DNA from 4 places in the Ruegeria sp. BE1 genome. Region 1 is predicted to be linked to each of the others. Evidence: riboswitches for the same ligand, from Rfam matches in the RefSeq annotation. Region 1 holds a riboswitch; each other region holds the start of a gene.

Region 1 (3,201 bases):
CGGAAAGAGGTCAGCCCCAGCCGCGTCACAAAGCGGTGGGTGTTTCCGGATTTCGATGAGAAATAGACCAGCGCCGGGATCGGCGCGGTCATGGATCAGGCCAGCTGGGCGATCATGTCGGGGCGAAAGCCCGACCAATGTGCGCTGCCAGCGACCACAACGGGGGCCTGACGATAGCCCAGCTCGGTCACGTGGGTCATGGCGCTATCGTCCTGAGTCAGATCGACCACATCATAGGCGACGCCCTTTGCATCCAGCGCGCGGGTGGTTGCGGTGCATTGTACGCAGGCGGGTTTGGAATATACGGTAATGCTCATGTCGTCCTCTGTCCTTTAATCAAAGTCGAGGACGCTGCGGGGAAAATGCCCCAGAACACGCCCCCGAACCCTCCGTTCGTGGTTATCATTTGCGCCCGGCAGGTCTCCTGGCTTGCGGATCGTGGTTCGGACTGGCCTTCCCAAAAGCACGCTTTCAGTGGCGTGTCCAGCCGAACGATCCGCTTACAGTTGCGGGGGCAGCGCCGGTTTTTCACCGGTTTCCCTCTTAGCTTTCGACAGGAATCGAAAGAACCGAAGCAACTGTATATAGAGTTTGGTTGCCACTTCTTGTCAATATATAGGGTGAAGGTCCGATAAATTTCTTTTTCGCACAAAACGTGCCCCAGCCACAAAATGGTGAAGTCCTAGTGTGATCTCTTGTCGAATCAACCCCGTTTGTGTTTTGTCGCCGTGATGGTTCCCTGACCGCGATCTGCGGGACGGGATAAAAGGGAATACGGTGCGGCGCTTTTCATGCCAAATCCGTAACTGCCCCCGCAACTGTAGGCGGTAAGCGACCCGAGATCGTCCACTGGGCCAAAGCCTGGGAAGGATCGGGACAGCGTTGACCCGCAAGTCAGGAGACCTGCCATCCGATTTTAACGTAGCTGGGCGGGGTGTCCCAGAGGGAGTAGACAGTGTTTCAAACGGTCCATGCCGTAAAAAGACGTGTCCTTGCTTGCCCCCCGACCAATCGGAGGAGCCGAGGCCTATGTCAGTACAAAAATCTCCTGTCCCATATGGTGGGACACACGGGGTAGACGCCTTTCCTGTGGACCTTCCTATGCGCGCCGTTGCTTGGAGTGCGCATCAATGATCAGGCGCGCCATGACCAAGTGGGGCCGGTGCCTGACTGAATATAGTGTGATAGCGCAGGTTGCGGGTGCATTGGCACTGTCGGCGCTGTTGTGGCTATCGATCTACGCGGTGATCTGATGACAACTGTTCTGCAACTGCGCGACCTGACGCTTGGATATAGTGATCTGACGCTGTTTCGCCGCCTCTCGATGGATATTGAGGCCGGAACCACCCTTGCGGTGCTGGGCGCCAATGGCTCTGGCAAGAGTACGTTTGTCAAAATGATGCTGGGCCTGATGGACCCTCTTTCCGGCAGTCTGCACTGGCCGCAGGGACGCCCGCGCGAAATTGGCTATCTGGCGCAGATGACCGAATTCGACCGGCGGTTTCCCATACGCGTGCGGGATCTGGCCGCGATGGGTGCGTGGCGCGGGTTTGGATTTCGGTCCGGACTGGACAGCGCGGCGCGGGATCGGATGACCGCCGCCTTGGATGAGGCCGGTGTTCTCGATATCGCGGACCGCCCCCTGCATATGCTGTCGGGTGGCCAATTGCAGCGAGCGCTGTTTGCGCGGGTCATCATGCAGGACGCCCCGTTGATCCTGCTGGACGAACCCTTTGCCGCCGTCGACCAATCCACCGAGGAGCATCTTTTGAAGATCATCCGCCGTTGGCGCGACGAAGGCCGTGCAGTGGTGTTGGTCGTGCATGATCTGTCCTCGGTTCTGGATCATTGCAGCCATGCCCTGTTGCTGGGCGGACAAGAGGCAACGCACGGGTCGGTCAATGAAGTGCTGACCCCACATCGGCTGGTTGCACAGGGCTATATGTCGGAAAGCCAGGCCTCATGGATGTTCCGCAACAACTCCCCCGCATCGGAGAGCGCATATGTTTGATCTTTTCGCCGAAATGTGGAGCTTTGCGTTCATGCGCCGCGCTTTTGTGGCGACAACGGTTCTGTCGGCCTCGGTCGCGCCGGTGGGGGCGTTCCTTGTTCTGCGCCGCTTGTCGCTGGCGGGTGAGGCGATGGCCCATGCGATTACGCCCGGCATCGTTATCGGCTTTGTCACGGCGGGCCTGTCGGTCATGTCGCTATTGGTCGGTGGGCTGATTGCGGGCGTAGGCGTTGCCATTCTGACCGCGTTTCTGGCGCGCAGAACCATCCTGCGCAGCGATGCCAGCCTTGCATCTCTCTATCTGATCGCGTTGGCGGTGGGGATCTTTATCTTGTCGGCGGCCGGGTCTGCGGTGCCGCTGAAAAGCTTTCTCTTCGGCTCGATCCTTGGGATTGACGATGCCTCGATGTTGCTGGTGGGCGGGGTTGCGACTGTAACGCTGGTGGCGTTTGCCTTTCTTCTGCGCCCGCTGATCGTGAGCACATGCGACCCGGTCTATTTCGAAACCCAAACACGCTGGCCGTGGCTGGTGGATCAAGGTTTCATGCTGCTGCTGGTTTTGAACCTGCTGGCCGCGTTCAAGACGCTGGGTACGTTGATGGCTGTCGGTCTGATGATCCTGCCTGCAACGGCGGCGCGCTATTGGGCCAGCACAATCACGGCGCAGCTGGTTTTGGGCTTTGTCTTTGCCCTGTCCAGCTGCTGGATCGGGCTTAGCCTGTCCTACCTGTTTCCAAACACGCCCTCGGGCCCGGCCATTGTGCTGGTGGCGGGTGTGTTCTTTCTGATCTCGGCCATTTTCGGCCCCCTTGGGTTTGGCGGACGGCTGCGCAAATCGTCCGTTTCAAAGAGCGTCCCCCTTGCGCAAATTCAACAGGAAGAGAGAGCAAAATGACTCTTATTAAATCCCTCTACGCCGGTATTGCCTCGGCGTCCTTTGCTCTGGCCGCATTTCCGGCTGCAGCTGCTGACGAAGACATCCAGATCGTCGCCAGCTTTTCAATTCTGGGCGATATGGTCGAAGAGGTCGTAGGCGATCTGGCCACGGTGACAACCATCGTTGGCCCCGATGCCGACGCGCATGTCTATCAGCCGTCGGTTGCCGACGCCAAGGCCGTCGCCCAGGCGGACATCATCTTTGTCAACGGTTTGGGATTTGAAACCTGGTCCGACACGCTGATCTCGGAATC
Region 2 (3,201 bases), on a different contig from region 1:
TCAATGCGTTTCATCTGTTCAACCACGGCCTCGGGCGAGGCGCGAACCACGTTACTCATACACGAAAAAGATGTCTCAGGGTAACGGCGCGCGGGGCTTTGTCAAATAAACAAAACGCTGGGACGCAACCCTTAGTCCGCAGTTTGCGCGCCACCACTTTTGCGCCGGTTTGCCTTGCGGAAGTGATCCTTGGTGCTTTGGGTCCAGTTCAACTGCTCCTCCTGCACGGTCAGGGTTTCGACGTGATCGGACTCCAGCAGGAACGTCGCGCGCATGGGCATGATCCCGTCAACAACCATCACGTTTTGCGCGGACGGATCAATGCTGAGCGTTCCGGTCAACCGAACGGGCTGATGGACATGGCTGGGCGTCCAGTCGACATTCAACCGGACCCGGATCATCTGATTGGGCAGCGGCGCGGGCAGATGACTGCACATCCCGCTTTGCGGCACCAGATAGACGACACTCTGCCCATCTGCATCCGGCGGCGCAGGGATGGCAAACCCCATCAGCGTGACGGTCTGGCCATCAAGATCGGGATTGCCCGCAGATCCTGCATGATCCCGGCGCTGCGTGACCGCCTGCACCTGATCCAGCAGCCAATCCACATCAATTTCATCGGCGGTCAGGGCGGCCTCGGTTTCTGTTAAAAGCATCTGCCATTTCCGGCGCTCTTCGTCGCTGCCTGCACCCTGTTGCAACCTGCCCCGCAGGCGCAGGGCAAAGATGACATCATCGAACTGTTCGGGCGTGAGGGCGCGAAACGGGTCCTCGTAATTCTGGGCAGCGGGATCTGGCAGTTCAGACCAATCCAACACCTGGCCCGATGCGGCCGCAGTGCCGAACCAGCCCAGGGCCAACAAGGCCAGAATGTGAACCCAATTGCGCATGTCCCGACTGTACCGATCAGACGGGATCATTCCAGCCTCTTTCCGCGGGCACGCGCAGAGTTTATCTGCGCCCGCCCACTCCGGAAACTGTCAAACTGAGAACTTTATCATTGACCCATCGCAGGAACTGGGGCAGTCCATCTGACGATGGTTCCCCGCAAGGGGAAGAGAAAGGGAATACGGTGCGGTTTGCCATCTGGCACCAAATCCGTAACTGCCCCCGCAACTGTAAGCGGTGAGCAATGCCAAATATCCACTGGCCCGGCGGCTGGGAAGGATGGCAAAGCCACGACCCGCAAGTCAGGAGACCTGCCATCATATGTTCAACCAACCCGGGGCGGGGCGTCCTGGAAGGAGGCTATGATGACACGACTGGCGCGTGTTTCGACGATCGATACACTCTGTGGCCGCTGTTGACGGGCGGGCCTGAGGATGTCGGAAAAATCTGATCATGTCATTCTGATCTGCACGACCTGCAAAGGTGAACTGAGCGCAGAGGCCATTCAAACAGCGCTTGCAGATAAGCTGCCTGTGGGGTTTGCGGTGCGCACCGTGGACTGTATGGCAGGCTGTGCCCGGCCAATAACGGTTGGGTTTCAGGCGGTGGGCAAGGCGCAATACCTGTTCGGCGACATCCGCACGCAGCGCGACATCGACGCGCTGGCCACCTTTGCCCATCAATACCAGCAAAGCGTTGATGGCTGGACCAGCGCAACGGACCGGCCTCGGGCGCTTTATACCAAGACGCTGTCCCGCATGCCGCGACTGGAGTTTGGAGGGCGACCATGACTCACCCTCCCTTTTTGGTTGCTGAAGACCTGGAGTATTACGCCCTGAACGGGGATGTCCTGCTTCAGGGCGTCTCGTTCGAATTGGACAAAGGGGCAATTCTGGCCATTGCGGGGCCCAATGGGGCAGGCAAGACAACGCTGCTGAACCTGCTATGCGGTGCGGCTGATCTGGTTCTGGGCGATGTGCGCGTCGGCGGGCGCAGCCTGAAACAGATGTCGGCCACCGAACGCGCCCGCATGATCGCCGTTGTCAGCCAGCAGGAATACCCCGACGGACGGCTGGAACTGCGCGACTATGTGGCCCTTGGCCAGATCCCGATCCGGGCCGACCGGTCTGCGGCTGAACACGCGGCTGAACTGGACCGGATACTCGACCTGACCCATCTTGGCGCTCTGGCGGGCAAGCGCATGGCGCAACTGTCCGGGGGTGAGCGTCAGCGGGCGCATATCGCCCGCGCGCTGGCCCAGAATCCGTCCCTGCTGTTTCTGGACGAACCCACCAACCATCTGGACCCGGACGCCAAGGGACGGATGCTGTCGCTGGTGGCCGAGCTGGGGATCACGGTGGTGATGATCGTCCACGATCTGGTCATGATCCCCGAATTTGCGTCCCATGTGGCGCTGATGAAATCCACACGCCTGACTAGTTTCGGAACCGTCGCCGAGGTGCTGACCGCAGATAAGGTCCGCGACACGTTTGGCGTGGATTACCTGTGCTTTCAGCACGAAGGCCGGATGATCCCGGCGCTGGATATCCGAAGAACACCCATTTCAACTTAACCCAAGGAACTATTCTATATGAAACATCTCTGGTCTGCGGCTATGGTGGCTGCCATTGCGGGCGGTGCCTCGGCACATGAGGTCACGGTCGACAATTGCGGCGAACCGCTGGTCTTTGAAACCCAGCCCGAGCGTCTGGTCGTGCATGACATGAACATGACCGACATGGCCTTTGCGCTGGGTCTGCAGGACAAGATCGTGGGCCTGACCGGCATCACCGGCTGGTACAAAACCAGCCCCGAGTTTGACACTCTGCGCGGTGACATCCCTGAGCTGGCCCCGAAATACCCGACCGTTGAAAACCTGGTCGCGGTAGAGCCCGATCTGTTCTTTGCCGGTTGGTACTACGGCATGAAGCCGGGCGGTGACGTGACCCCCGACACGCTTGCACCCTTTGACATCAAGACCATGATCCTGACGGAAAGCTGCGTGCATCTGGACAAGGACCGCCCCGAGGCCAGCATGGACCTGCTGTTTGACGACGTTCTGCGTCTGGGCACCGTCATGCATGTCGAAGACAAGGCCGAGGCGCTGGTCGCTGGCTGGAAAGAGGAACTGGCCGCGATTCAATCGCAAACCGCCGATGTCGCCAAACCCCGCGTTTTCCTGCTGGACGGCCCGGCAGATGCGCCCTTTACCGCTGGCAAATTCGCCATCCCCGACGCGATGATTGCAGCTGCGGGTGGTGAGAATGTCACCCATGACATGGACACCAGCTGGGGCCGCACCTCGTGGGAGGC
Region 3 (3,201 bases), on a different contig from region 1:
CGGTACGGCTGGCGGCGTCCATCTCCATCACGTCGACATGGCGGCCTTCCATTATGGCGGTGCAGTGTTCACACTGGCCGCAAGGCTCGGTCGTTGGGCCACCAGTACCATCGGGTCCGATGCAGTTCATGCCCTTGGCAATGATCCGGGCCGTCGTGGTTTTGCCGGTGCCGCGAATGCCGGTCATGATGAAGGCTTGCGCGATCCGATCCGCCTCGAACGCGTTTTTCAGGGTGCGCACCATGGCGTCCTGACCGACCAGATCGGCAAAGGTTTCCGGGCGGTATTTGCGGGCAAGAACCTGATAGGCGGGGCTGGGCGTGTCGGTCATGGGGGCTCTGTCGGATTCGGGTTCCGATGCAGCGTAGAGACCCCCGCCGCCCGCGTCCACCGCCGCAATGGGTGAAATTCGGTTTGCATCGCGCTTTGCGCATCGTAGAAGCGCATCTGAAAAAAGGGGCGCGCAGATGAGTCATTTTGCGATTCATGCAGTGAACGTGGGAAACGGGCTGCTTGCCCTGTCGCCTCTGCCGGGTCGGGCGGGGGGCTACGTGCGGGATTTCTCGGTCCTGCGGGAATGGCAGCCGCAGCTGGTGATTTCGATGACCACTGGTGCGGAGATGCAGCAGGCAGGCGCCTCTCGCCTTGGGGATGATCTTCGCGATGCGGGTATCCAATGGGCGCATTTGCCGGTTGCCGATTTTGGCACGCCGCCCTCTGATATTCAGGCCGTCTGGCCCGAGGTCAGCACCGCAGCGAAAGAGGTATTGGCCGGTGCGGGGCGGGTGCTGGTCCATTGTCGGGGCGGGTGCGGACGCTCGGGAATGGTCGTGCTACGCCTGATGGTCGAACTGGGCGAGTTGCCGGACGCGGCGCTGAAGCGCCTGCGCGCGGTTCGCCCTTGTGCGGTCGAAACCGAAGGTCAGATGGAATGGGCGGTGCAAGCCCATCGCGCCACCCCGGAAGGATAGATTAGAGAGCCACCCGCTGTTCCGGCCGGACCGCCGCCCCGGTTGCCAGTTTCGACACTTGCAGCATTGCGCAAGGAGGCGTCGGCAACATCTGAGCCGGGCGGGTGGTGAACTCTGGCCCGAACAGCATTTCTGCGTAGTCCTCCAGCGCGTCGATGGGGGCGTCAGCCTCGGCCCCGCCGAACATGAGGATTTGGTCTCTGTTCGCCCGATACCGAACAGCACATCCTTGCGGGCAATGGGCCAGCTCTGCGCTGCCTTCAAATTCGAAATCGTCGGATGTGGCCGGTATTGCGCTTTCCATGGCTTGCACGATGGCGCGGGCCATCTGCGCCAGGGCCGGGCAGGTCTTGCCGGTTTTCTGGCATAGGGTGGCTGAGAATTCGTGCGTCTTTGTCTTCCAGATCATACTGCGCCCTCCGCGCATTGAGCGGGGCAAAGATCAGGTGTGACAGCGAACTGACGACCTGCCCGGACACCCCGCCCGAGTTACAGTTGTGTTCGATGGCAGGTCTCCTGACTTGCGGGTCATCGCGTTGCCGACCTTCCCAGCCTTTCGGCCAGTGGTATTTTGGCATTGCTCACCGCTTACAGTTGCGGGGGCAGTCGCGGCCTTGGTTCATATCGGCATAGCCAATCAGAACCGCACCGTGTTCCCTTTTCATCCCGCCCCGAAGATCGGGGACGAGAACCATCGCGCAATCGCTAGCGGGTGCAGGTGACCCGAGTCAAGCGCGCAATTGACGCGACGAGGTGGACGCATGGTCATGTTGCGCCCCTGTTGACTTGGGTCGGGAAATCGGGCCGGTATAGAAAAGTGAACCGTCTGGTTCAGAATCGGGAGCCGCGCCATGCTGGACACCGCGCAGACTGTATCGACGCAGGACTTCGAATTCCCCTCGGGCACAGGCACGCTGTCCGCGCGTCTTTATGCGCCGGTGGCTGATCCTGAAGTTGCCGTTGTGATTCACGGTGCGACAGGTGTGCCGCGCGACTATTACCAGCACTTTGCCCGGTGGTTGGCGGCCGAACAGGGCATGGCTTGCATGACCTATGACTACAGCGATTTTGGCCATTCGCTGAAGGGGCCGTTAAAGGCATCCACGGTCACAATGGCGGATTGGGCTTTGATCGATATGCCTGCGGCGCGAACCGAGATGCGGAGACGGTTTCCCGAGGCTCAGCAGTGGAGCATCGGTCATTCCGTCGGTGGTATGTTGGGGCCTGTTCAGCCGGATATTGATCTGATCGACCGTATGATATGTGTCTGCTCCGGGCCTGTGACAGTGTCTGACCATCCTTGGCCTTACCGGGCGCTGGCTTTGTTGTTCTGGTACGGTCATGCGCCGCTTGCAGTAAAAGCGCTCGGCTATCTGCCGGGCAAAGCCTTGGGCTTTGGCGCTGATTTGCCTGCCAGCGTCTATTGGCAATGGCGCCGCTGGTGCACGGCGCCCCGCAATTACCTGCCCGAGATCGGCCAGACCCTGCCCGACGCGGGGTGGGCGCAATCGAGAACCCCGGTGGATTTGTACACGTTTGACGACGATGATGTCGTGCCGCCGAACGCGGTGTGGCGGCTGGCCGATCTGTACGGACCGCACGCGCGCCGCCATCTCTTGTCACCGGGGGATTTCGGTCTGACCAAAGTGGGCCATATCGGCGCGTTCGCCCGACGCAGCGCAGCCGTCTGGCCAAAGCTGATCGCATAGCGCGTATTATTCTTCTTGTGGGGATGAAGTGAGAGGTTGGACATCGACCCAAGCGGGGCTCGTTGTGGCTGCTTCCTTCCGGACCTGACCAGGTTGGCGAGGCGCTCGCCCGCGCCAACCTCTCAGGGCTTGATATAAGTAAGGAACCGGTGGAACGCAACCCGTCACAGGGCCAATCGGATTTGTAAAAAACCCTCGGCGTCTTCGCCCAGCACCTGCGGACGATAAGCATCCAGTTCTGAGATATGTTGCGTCGCTTTCGAGCCGGTTCGGATCAGTGCGGTGGCGCCGCCGGGTATCGGAGCAAACCGAAACGGCCGGGATACATGGTGCAAAGGGTCCTGTGGCAGGTTGCCTGCGATATAGGCCTGTAAGACCTCCTGCACTGACAGGATCGGAAGGGGGATTCGTTCTGCCCGCTCCAAATGCGGGAAGTGACCACCGCCATTGGCTCTGTAATTGTTCAGAGCAACCACAAAACGCTGATCAGGGCGCAGCGGGTTGCCCTGAAACAGGATGTT
Region 4 (3,201 bases), on a different contig from region 1:
AACTTCGCCACCCGTGTCACACAGATGCGCCAGACGGCGCAGGGTTGAGACGGGCAGGGTGGAAAACTCATCCAATCGTGTATCTTCGCGCCCATCGGCGGGCAGGACGGCCAGAGCCAATCCCTTGGCCTGCGCCAGCGCCAGAACCTGCTGCAACCCGTAGGCCCAATAGGGCACCCCGCCGATCAGACGGATCAGGATGCCCTTTGCCCCCTCCAACGTCTGTTCGACATAGGTGTCAACGGACAGGGGATGTTTCAGCGCCGTCAGATTGGCCAGCCGCATTGTCGGCATGCGCCCTTCGGGCCCGCCACCGCGATGCCAGCCCGCCGCAAAAGCGCCAAGGTCGCTGTCCGAAAAGGACAGCACCACCAAATCCGCAGGGCTCTGGCCCAGATCGGTTGGGGTTTCGGTTTCCTCTAACCCGTGGCTTTCGCGAAAGACGACGTGCATGGCTTACTCGGCGGCCTCGGTCACGCCCACGAGGATATCGCGGATTTCAGCCTCTTTGATGTCGTCATGCTCGGCAATGACGACCAGACGCGAGCGACGCTCTTCGCCGGGTTCCCACGGGCGGTCATATTGGTGACGGACGCGCGCACCCACGGCCTGCACCAGCAGACGCATCGGTTTGCCCTGTACGGCGGCATAACCTTTGACGCGTAGGATGTTCTTCTCATTTGCCAGGCGTTCGATTTTCGCCACCAGATCGGCAGGATCGGTCTGTTCCGGCAGCTCGACAATGATGCTTTCGAAATCGTCATGTTCGTGATCGTGGTGGCCGTCATGATGCGACGGACGCGCGTCCATGTCATCCTCTGCCGCGGCCTCCAGACCCAACACGACGCGCACATCCACAGCGCCTTCGGCGACCTCGACGACAGGCAGGGGGCGCGGAGCCTCGGCTGCGATGATCTCTTTGGCTTTGGCCACGCCTTCGGGGCCAGCCAGATCAGGCTTGGTCAGCAGGATGATGTCGGCGCAGGAAATCTGATCTTCGAACACCTCGGACAGGGGTGTTTCGTGATCAATCGAGTCATCGGCCAGACGCTGGGCATCCACCGCCTCGACATTGGGCGCAAACCGACCGGCGGCGACGGCCTCGGCATCGGCCAGCGCGATCACGCCATCCACAGTGATCTTCGAGCGGATATCGGGCCAGTCGAACGCCTTCAGCAACGGCTTGGGCAGGGCGAGGCCAGAGGTTTCGATCAGGATGTGATCCGGGCGCGGCTCCAACGCCATAAGCGCCTCAATCGTGGGGATGAAATCATCGGCCACGGTGCAGCAGATGCAGCCATTTGCCAGTTCCATGATGTTCTCGGCCGGGCAATCCGGGATGGCGCAGGATTTCAGGGTGTCGCCATCCACACCCACATCGCCAAACTCGTTGACCACAACGGCCAGACGTTTGCCCTGCGGGTTCTGCATCAGGTGACGCACCAAGGTGGTTTTGCCCGAGCCCAAAAAGCCGGTGATCACAGTGACGGGAAGTTTTTCAAGAGTGCTCATTTCAGGGCTCCAATCGGGGGAATGCGGGCCGCACAGTTTTTGCGGAAATGTTCAGGGCGTTCGCGCCATTTGACCAGACCGTCCTCGGTCGCGAGATATTTGGTCACGCCTTCGATGATGGTCTCGACATGGTCGGTTTCATTGAGGTTCTCATAGACAAAGGTCCAGCGCGCAGGGCCACCGCGCAGCACGATTGAACACCCCTGATCGCAGTTCGACAGGCACTCGACCGGTTTCAGCTCGATCCCCTCGGGCAACTCGGCCTCTGCCAGCGCCTTGTGCAACAAGGTGCCGGGCCGTTGGGCGTCATCCTCAACCGGCAGGCCACGGCGACAGGTGGTGCAGACCAGCAGTTCGACTGGCGCGCTTTCGGTCACGTCTCTCATCCCCCCAAATCCTCTTCGCGGGGGACGGGGTTTCATGCGGGCCACGTCGGTACATGGACCCGACACCGGATCACCCCGTCCGGTTTCTAGTTCGGGCGCTGGCAGGTCTCCCGGCTTGCGGATGTCAGAGGATCACTCTGGCAGATGTCCCGCCTTCCCGGTCCTATTGGGCCAGTGGCTTTGGGCACCCTCTCCGGTCACGGTCGCGGGGGCGGCTGCGTTTGACGGATGACCCGCTGACGCATTCCCTTTTCATCTGCACATGCAGACACCAACGACAGCGACATGCGGCAGTGTTGGCCCGCTTGTCAAGCGAGTCGCGCCGATCCGCGGCAGGGCGGGTAAAAAGCGACCTGTCTGCGTCGCTGGGCGGCATGATCCCCGGTTGCCAACGTGCTGGCATGGAACCAGAACACAAGCGGGAGGGCGTGTCGCATGAAGGTAGGGTTTATCGGGCTGGGCAATGTCGGCGGCAAGCTGTCAGGTTCGCTGTTGCGCAACGGGATTGATCTGACGGTTCACGATCTCAATCCGGATTTGGTCGCAGCGTTTGTGGCAAAAGGGGCCATAGCGGCCGAGGGACCGGCCCAGCTGATGCGCGATTGCGAGGCGGTGATCACGTGCCTGCCTTCCCCGACCGCGTCAGACGCCGTGATGCAAGAGATGCTGCCCGAGGTCCGTCCGGGCAAAATCTGGATGGAGATGTCCACCACCGACGAGGCCGAGGTCAAGCGCCTTGGCGCCATGGTCATCAAGGCCGGTGGTGCGGCTGTCGATTGCCCTGTGTCAGGCGGATGCCACCGGGCGGCGACGGGTAATATCTCGATTTTCGCAGGCTGTGACCGCGATACCTTTGAGCGCATCCTGCCGTTCCTGACCACGATGGGCCGCCGGGTGCTGCATACCGGCGATTTGGGCACGGCCTCGGTTCTGAAAGTGATGACCAACTATCTGGCCACGGCCAACCTGATCACATGCTGCGAGGCGCTGGTGACGGCCAAAGCTGCGGGTATGGACCTGAACACGACCTACGAGGCCATCAAGATCTCGTCTGGCACGTCCTTTGTGCATGAGACCGAAAGCCAGGTCATCCTGAACGGCTCACGCGATATTTCGTTCACGATGGACCTTGTGAAAAAGGATATCGGCCTGTTTCAGGACGTCGCCGACCGGGCCGGGGTCCCGCTTGAGATCAACCCGGCGATGATCCGTATCTTTGACGACGGGATTGCCCGCTTTGGCCCGCGCGAATTGTCGCCCAATATCATCAAGCGGCTGGAAGAGGCCACAGGTCTGAACATCA

The links. Region 1 has a riboswitch for cobalamin ahead of ACR0J5_RS15920 (metal ABC transporter ATP-binding protein). Riboswitches for the same ligand answer to the same signal wherever they lie in the genome.
Region 2: it holds a riboswitch for cobalamin, as region 1 does, so the genes downstream of both, ACR0J5_RS10935 (DUF1636 family protein) here and ACR0J5_RS15920 (metal ABC transporter ATP-binding protein) in region 1, are expected to answer to the same signal.
Region 3: it holds a riboswitch for cobalamin, as region 1 does, so the genes downstream of both, ACR0J5_RS12580 (hypothetical protein) here and ACR0J5_RS15920 (metal ABC transporter ATP-binding protein) in region 1, are expected to answer to the same signal.
Region 4: it holds a riboswitch for cobalamin, as region 1 does, so the genes downstream of both, ACR0J5_RS08275 (DUF1636 family protein) here and ACR0J5_RS15920 (metal ABC transporter ATP-binding protein) in region 1, are expected to answer to the same signal.

Annotation. Positions count from the first base shown of each region.
Region 1 covers NZ_JBQFTY010000005.1:221,915-225,115, reverse strand. Annotated here, with positions in the region: gene nrdI (class Ib ribonucleoside-diphosphate reductase assembly flavoprotein NrdI) at 1-80, opposite strand, end outside; gene nrdH (glutaredoxin-like protein NrdH) at 96-317, opposite strand; cobalamin riboswitch at 397-589, opposite strand; cobalamin riboswitch at 716-925, shown strand; gene ACR0J5_RS15920 (metal ABC transporter ATP-binding protein) at 1,253-2,011, shown strand; gene ACR0J5_RS15915 (metal ABC transporter permease) at 2,004-2,906, shown strand; gene ACR0J5_RS15910 (metal ABC transporter solute-binding protein, Zn/Mn family) at 2,903-3,201, shown strand, end outside.
Region 2 covers NZ_JBQFTY010000003.1:161,880-165,080, reverse strand. Annotated here, with positions in the region: gene ACR0J5_RS10945 (GMC oxidoreductase) at 1-59, opposite strand, end outside; gene ACR0J5_RS10940 (DUF3299 domain-containing protein) at 132-920, opposite strand; cobalamin riboswitch at 1,022-1,221, shown strand; gene ACR0J5_RS10935 (DUF1636 family protein) at 1,323-1,679, shown strand; gene ACR0J5_RS10930 (ABC transporter ATP-binding protein) at 1,676-2,461, shown strand; gene ACR0J5_RS10925 (ABC transporter substrate-binding protein) at 2,480-3,201, shown strand, end outside.
Region 3 covers NZ_JBQFTY010000003.1:485,704-488,904, forward strand. Annotated here, with positions in the region: gene ACR0J5_RS12570 (DNA polymerase III subunit gamma/tau) at 1-331, opposite strand, end outside; gene ACR0J5_RS12575 (dual specificity protein phosphatase family protein) at 399-971, shown strand; gene ACR0J5_RS12580 (hypothetical protein) at 973-1,380, opposite strand; cobalamin riboswitch at 1,461-1,682, opposite strand; gene ACR0J5_RS12585 (alpha/beta hydrolase family protein) at 1,823-2,680, shown strand; RNA gene ffs (signal recognition particle sRNA small type) at 2,707-2,805, opposite strand; gene ACR0J5_RS12595 (bifunctional 2',3'-cyclic-nucleotide 2'-phosphodiesterase/3'-nucleotidase) at 2,845-3,201, opposite strand, start outside.
Region 4 covers NZ_JBQFTY010000002.1:405,721-408,921, reverse strand. Annotated here, with positions in the region: gene cobN (cobaltochelatase subunit CobN) at 1-453, opposite strand, end outside; gene cobW (cobalamin biosynthesis protein CobW) at 457-1,512, opposite strand; gene ACR0J5_RS08275 (DUF1636 family protein) at 1,509-1,898, opposite strand; cobalamin riboswitch at 1,982-2,189, opposite strand; gene ACR0J5_RS08270 (NAD(P)-dependent oxidoreductase) at 2,334-3,201, shown strand, end outside.